3 regions of the Metabacillus sp. 113a genome follow, and region 1 is predicted to be linked to each of the others. Evidence: riboswitches for the same ligand, from Rfam matches in the RefSeq annotation. Region 1 holds a riboswitch; each other region holds the start of a gene.
The links. Region 1 has a riboswitch for S-adenosylmethionine ahead of ACQCVE_RS17840 (M14 family zinc carboxypeptidase). Riboswitches for the same ligand answer to the same signal wherever they lie in the genome.
Positions count from the first base shown of each region.

Region 1 (2,269 bases):
TTCCGATTCATATACTTTCTGAAACCCTGCTTTTTCATAAAAATAATGATTATTCAGCTGTCTGCTCGATGTTTCCAGCTCCCATGAAGTGACCTGTGGAAACTCCTTTTCCAATAGTTGAAGGGCCTTTGAACCGATGCCTTTCCCCTGTAAGGAAGGGCTTACAAAAATACGGTCAATTCTGCCATAGATGTTCCCGGAGATGGTTAAGATAAGCCCGCCGGCAATTTTATCCTGATGAAGTATTTTATAATACGAGAGTTCCTGAATGCTATACTCCGTCATGTGAATCGATCGGTAACCCGGTGGCTGGATATTGAAATCTCTGAAAGGGTCACTGTCCGCAAGCCATCTTCGGGCCTCCGCGTCAAAGGTCTCCTTCATCAGGCTGGTTAGAATCTCTGAATCTGCTAAAGCTGCTTTTTCAATCGATACTTCGCTCAAGATCATGCTCTCCTTTTTTGGCTTTTTTCGAATGACTATTCTGCTGCCCGTATGAATTCGCGACAGAGGAAAACAAATCTTCTGACTGCTGCCCTCTTACGGGCATATTTCCTATTTTACCATTTCCTTGTAAACCATAAGGACCATTTTGGCCTAAATGTATTGACCCTTTCCTAGAAACCTTTATAATTCGAACTAATTCAATATGAACACTCTTTTATCAAGAGCAGGCGGAGGGACAAGCCCTATGAAGCCCGGCAACCGGTTGATGATCGTCAACACGGTGCTAATTCTTGCAGCATTCAGCTGACAGATAAGAGAGAGGATTCCTTTGTGTGCAAAGCCTCTTTCTTTTCTGGAAAGGGGCTTTTTATGTTGAAAAAAGTTTAGGAGGACAGAAATGATCAAAAAACCTTTTTTATCATTATTGCTAAGTGTGAGTTTGATTGGAAGCCTGCTGCCTTCAGCGGCATTGGCTGAGGAGGCAGAAAGAAAACACAGCCTTTTCAATTCAGAGAAATACGACTACACAACGTATGACGCTCTCGAAGGGAAATTAAAGGCTTTCCAAAAACAAAGCAGCCGCATCCAATTGGACATTACAGGGAAATCTTCTTCCGGGAAAAACCTCTACACCGTTACCATTTCAGATACTAAATCGAAGCATGGTCAGCTGAAATATAAAGGATTACGGAAACTGATGAATGAGAATCCCGAGAAAGCACAGCGCTACCTGAAAGCGAACCCGGATATCAAGCCTCCTATTCTGATCCATGCCTCGATCCATGGAACTGAATTTGTCGGTACAGATGCAGCCCTCCGCTTGATTAAACGATTCGGATTTAAAAATGACCGGGAAACAAAAGACATCCTGAAGAACTTTACACTCGTTATCAATGTCGATGCCAATCCGGATGGGCGGGTGGACGCTACCCGTTTTAATGGAAACGGAATTGATTTAAACCGGGATTTCATTACCCAATCCCAGCCCGAAACGAAGGCAGTGGTCAAGCAAATTGCGGAGCTTAACCCCCTCGTTCTTCTGGACCTTCACGGCTACGTAAGACAGCGCGGTGAAGAAAAGCACCCCGGACTGATTCTTCCGGGTACACCGCCTCATAATCCGAATTATGAATATGATTTGCTTTATAAATGGATGAATCAGCAGGCTGAAGCGATGGAATCCAACCTAGTCAGAAGCAAAGCCGGGTATAAAACGGACCTATACAAAACAATGGAGGGAACTCATATTCCACTTAGAGATTCAAAATCAGGCTGGGATGTGTATCCGCCCATTTATACTCCGGCCTATGCCATGCTCCATGGCGGTCTCGGCTATACACTGGAAGCACCGGCAAATGACTGGGACGGTGTGAAATGGCAGGTTGATGCCGTAACCGGTGCTTTACAATTTGCTTTGAAAAATAAGCAGGCGATGCTCCATGACCAGCTGGAAGTTTTTGACCGCGGGGTTAAAGGGGAACACCCAAACAATGAAAAAGGCTTCTATCCTGAAAGCTACATTATCCCGGAAAATAAAACGGACAACACCGCTGTTCTAAAGGCTGTGCAGCATCTAATGAAGAACGATGTGGAAGTTGAGCAGGCTGTAAAACCGTTTCGTGCAAAGGGCAAGCGCTACGAAAAAGGAACCTACATTGTTGATCTTAACCAGGCAAAGGCCGGTCTTGCCAACGCTTTCCTATGGGAAGGAGAGGACATCACTGACGATATTGATGCAATGTATGATATCGCAGCCTGGAACCTGTCTGAGCTTTGGGGCTTTGATGCGATTAAAAGTGAAGAGGAATTATCTGTTCAAACA
Region 1 is NZ_JBNILJ010000019.1:13,265-15,533, forward strand. It holds gene ACQCVE_RS17835 (GNAT family N-acetyltransferase) at 1-444, opposite strand, end outside; SAM riboswitch class I at 659-764, shown strand; gene ACQCVE_RS17840 (M14 family zinc carboxypeptidase) at 845-2,269, shown strand, end outside.

Region 2 (2,269 bases), on a different contig from region 1:
GATCAAAGTTTTGGCGCACTGCGTCAACTAGAGCTTCTTCACTTGCTTTGCCTGTGCTGAATGTATTGATCGAAATGGACACAGGCTGGGCAACACCGATCGCATAGGCAAGCTGGACTTCACATTTCTCTGCAAGGCCTGCTGCTACAATGTTTTTAGCCACATAACGGGCAGCATAAGCAGCAGAGCGGTCAACCTTCGTCGCGTCCTTACCGGAAAACGCACCGCCGCCGTGGCGTGCATAACCGCCATACGTATCAACAATGATTTTACGTCCAGTCAAACCAGCATCACCTTGAGGTCCGCCAATAACAAAACGGCCTGTCGGATTTATGAAGTATTTGGTGTTTTCATCGATAAGTTCAGCAGGAACCACCGGCTTAATCACATGCTCTTTCAGGTTGCGCTGAATCTGCTCCAAAGAAATTTCCGGGTGATGCTGGGTGGAAATAACAATGGTATCAACGCGAACCGGTTTATCGTTCTCGTCATACTCAACTGTTACTTGCGTCTTTCCATCCGGGCGAAGGTAAGGCAGAATTTCTTCCTTACGCACTTCTGCCAATCGGCGGGAAAGCTTATGTGCAAGAGAGATTGGAAGAGGCATAAGTTCTTTTGTCTCATTGCACGCAAATCCGAACATCAAACCCTGGTCCCCAGCACCAATTGCATCAATTTCCTCATCTGTCATGGTTCCTTCACGGGCTTCAAGTGCCTGATCGACACCCATTGCAATATCTGCAGACTGCTCATCAATGGATGTAAGCACTGCACACGTTTCAGCATCAAAACCATACTTGGCCCGTGTATAGCCGATATCTTTAACTGTTTCACGGACAATTTTCGGAATATCGACGTAAGTTGAAGTTGTAATTTCTCCAGCAACCAGGACAAGACCGGTTGTTACGGATGTTTCGCAGGCAACACGTGCATTCGGATCGTTAGCAAGAATCGCATCCAGGATTGAATCGGAGATTTGGTCACAAATTTTATCCGGGTGTCCCTCCGTTACGGATTCTGAAGTGAATAGATGGCGTTTAACTGACAATGTAATTCCTCCTCTGAATTTTCGGCTGTTCTATTGGCAAGGTTCAGTTATGTACTTCCCCTCTTTGTTTGAGACGGAACTCGTTCCCTTTTCTTATCTTTAGCTTTATGTTAAGAATCTTTCCCTATAAAATCGGAAAAAGATTCCAGACTGCATAAAAAAACCCTTCCTTCTTAATAGAGGAAAGGAGTTATTATTCAGCCTTTCACTCTTATCGCTCAAGGACTACAGCCTTGCGTCAGGTTAGCACCTTTGCATGAGAGAAAACCGAAGTCTTCCGACCTTGCAGGTTGCTGGGCTTCATAGGGCCTGTCCCTCCGCCAGCTCGGGATAAGAGAATCCGTTCAAGGACATATAATACCTCAATTTTCCCGTAAATGTCAACAAAAACTGAAAGGATGTTTTTGAACGAAAAAGCATTTTTGTATGCGCTCTCCCTTAAAACAGAGGTATAATGTTGGTAGAGCTGGACATGGTATGGAATTGAGAGCCATTTCCCGCCTTATCCGGGAGGACTGGCTGCGGATGCCGGCCCGCGAACCTCCGTCCAACAGCTTGACTGGATTTCGGCATATTTTTGCAAACGCATTCAATACCCGGCTGGCGGTACAGGCTTTAAGCGGGTAAATGCCCTTGTCGAAGCGCTCCGCCGGATTTACGGACGCTGCAATCAGCTTCATCTTGTTTACGGGCGGGGACGGCACGGTTTCGAGCGGTTCCTTAATCTATTTTTTCATGACCATACAAGTTCAGCCAGCTCCGCTAAACATTCATTTTTCAGCTGAGCACTGGCATTTCGTAAGGTGGAGCGTAAAATACATTAATTAGTATAGACTATTACCTTAAATGTGTTATACTAATTATAGAAATGACTTTATTACGAGCAAAGGAAGGTATGGGGATGAATTCACTTGCCGCAACAAACGAGCTTTCGCTTTTACTTGAAGGGGAAAATGTTTCATTAAACTTATCAGTACCGCAGCTAGTTGAAAAAATTCTGTCAAGGAACGAAGCCGTTTTAACATCAACCGGTGCCATCCGCGCAACGACCGGTGCCTATACAGGCCGTTCGCCTAAAGATAAATTTATTGTTAAGGAAACGAGCGTTGAAAACAAAATTGATTGGGGCGCTGTTAATCAGCCTATTTCAAGCGATGCTTTTGAAAAGCTTTACCAGAAGGTCCTTTCATACTTAAAACAGCAGAATGAATTGTTTGTTTT
Region 2 is NZ_JBNILJ010000003.1:328,115-330,383, forward strand. It holds gene metK (methionine adenosyltransferase) at 1-1,048, opposite strand, end outside; SAM riboswitch class I at 1,257-1,385, opposite strand; gene pckA (phosphoenolpyruvate carboxykinase (ATP)) at 1,950-2,269, shown strand, end outside.
Region 2: another riboswitch for S-adenosylmethionine. It lies ahead of metK (methionine adenosyltransferase); the one in region 1 lies ahead of ACQCVE_RS17840 (M14 family zinc carboxypeptidase).

Region 3 (2,269 bases), on a different contig from region 1:
TTGAATTGAAAAAAGGGATTGAGGCATCACAAAACCGTTTTTTTCAAATGGCAGACGTTACACAGGAACCGGATCAGAAATATGTGGATTGCGATGATGAGAACGGCTGGTGTTAAGCATAAGGCAGTGGAGCCGTCCACTGCCTTATATGCTTTAGCAGCAGGCAGGCGCCGGTCTTTTGCATAGACCCTGTATCCTCCCGGCAGGAAACAACACAAGGAAAAGAGAATAAACTAAAGAAAGACAAAATGAACAGGTGATGGTCATGTCAGAGGCTGCTAAAATCATTATTGTTGAAGGGAAATCCGACAAGAAAAAAATACAGGAAGTCATTAACGAGCCTATAGAAATTATATGTACGAATGGAACAATCAGTCTCACCAAAATGGATGAACTAATTGATGAGTATTTTGAAAATGATGTGTATATATTGGTGGATACGGACGAAGCAGGAGAAAAACTGAGAAAACAATTTGTAAGAGAATTTCCGGAGGCTTCGCATTTATACATTGATAAAATGTATAAAGAAGTAGCTTCAGCACCAGAGCATCATATTGCTTCCGTACTGCTGAGTGCAAATATTGATGTTCAGGCGAAATATTTATAGCAGGGAGTTCTGGTTTTATCATGATTGAAGTAAATGAAAAGCAACTGTCTTCATTGATTGAAGAAGATCGCTTAATCTTGTATCTTTATACTCCTTTTTGCGGAACTTGCCAGCTCGCAAAAAGGATGCTTACGGTAGTGGATGAAACGGTACCGGAAACAGATATCCATATGGCAAATTTAAATTATTTGCCGGGATTCCCTGAACGCTGGGAAGTAGAGAGTGTTCCGTGCCTGCTTATTTTTGAAAAAGGGAAGCTTCACACTAGGCAGTACGCCTTTCAATCAGTGGAATTTTTATATAAGCTTATTAAACAGAACGGCGCATAACGCGGCGTTTCTATTCTATATATCCGTGTTATTTCCCCCGTAATCTCCATATTTCTCGGGAAATAAACAAGAGCCCGGCTGCAGCCGCGGGAAGAGGGAGAAAATTATTTGAAGATTTTACATTGACACACCCTTTTCCCCGTGATAAAATCACTCTCAGATCTGAAATATTTTTAAAATTTAAAACCATCATAATTTAATAATAGATTGTTCTCTTATAAAGAGAGGTGGAGGGAAGTGCCCTATGAAGCCCGGCAACCGTCAGTTTTATGACTGAAATTGGTGCCAATTCACTCAAAATGCGCTGCATTTTGAAAGATGAGAGAAAGGTAACCTTACGTTTAATGCCTTTCTGCTTGTCTACGCAGAAAGGCATTTTCTGTTTCAGATCGATGGAGAAAGAAGGTGGGAGCATGATCACATTAACAAACGTATCTAAAATTTATTCCGTCAAATCTGGAAACATCAAAGCTGTAGATAAGGTGAACCTTGAAGTGGAAAAAGGAGAAATCTTCGGGATCATCGGATACAGTGGTGCAGGAAAAAGCTCGCTCATCCGGCTCCTTAACGGGCTGGAAACACCGACAGAAGGCAGCATCGAAGTAGCGGGTAATAGAATTGGAGTTATTAAGGGGAGAAAGCTCCGAAAGGCAAGACAGAAAATCAGCATGATATTCCAGCACTTTAATCTTTTATGGTCCAGGACTGTAAGTGAGAACATAGCGTTCCCGCTTGAAATAGCAGGCTTCCCTGCAGCTGAAAGAAAAGAACGTGTTAAAGAGTTAATCCGGCTGGTCGGATTAGAGGGAAGGGAAAATGCTTACCCGGCCCAGCTCAGCGGCGGCCAAAAGCAGCGTGTAGGCATTGCCAGAGCGCTTGCCAATAACCCAAAAGTTCTTCTTTGTGATGAAGCAACCTCAGCCCTTGATCCGCAGACGACCGATTCAATCCTCGAGCTTCTCGTCGATATCAATCAAAGGCTTGGACTGACAATCGTCCTTATCACCCATGAAATGCATGTAATACGCAAGATCTGCCATAAAGTAGCTGTGATGGAGGAAGGTAAGATTGTGGAGGAGGGAGAGGTGCTTACTGTCTTCAGAAAGCCTCAGGTACCAATCACAAAACGATTTGTCCAGCAGGTGACAGAGCCCGAAGAAACAAGGGAGACCATCGCTCATCTCATTGACTCCTACCCTACCGGCCGGATTGTCCAGCTCACCTTTGTAGGGGATTCTACAGAGCAGCCGGTCGTTACCGGATTAATAAAAAATTACGACGTGAAAGTGAATATTCTTCAAGGAAAGATCTCGCAAACACAAAGCGGGGCATA
Region 3 is NZ_JBNILJ010000004.1:254,064-256,332, forward strand. It holds gene ACQCVE_RS09490 (YusG family protein) at 1-116, shown strand, start outside; gene ACQCVE_RS09495 (toprim domain-containing protein) at 266-607, shown strand; gene ACQCVE_RS09500 (thioredoxin family protein) at 628-936, shown strand; SAM riboswitch class I at 1,149-1,261, shown strand; gene ACQCVE_RS09505 (methionine ABC transporter ATP-binding protein) at 1,350-2,269, shown strand, end outside.
Region 3: another riboswitch for S-adenosylmethionine. It lies ahead of ACQCVE_RS09505 (methionine ABC transporter ATP-binding protein); the one in region 1 lies ahead of ACQCVE_RS17840 (M14 family zinc carboxypeptidase).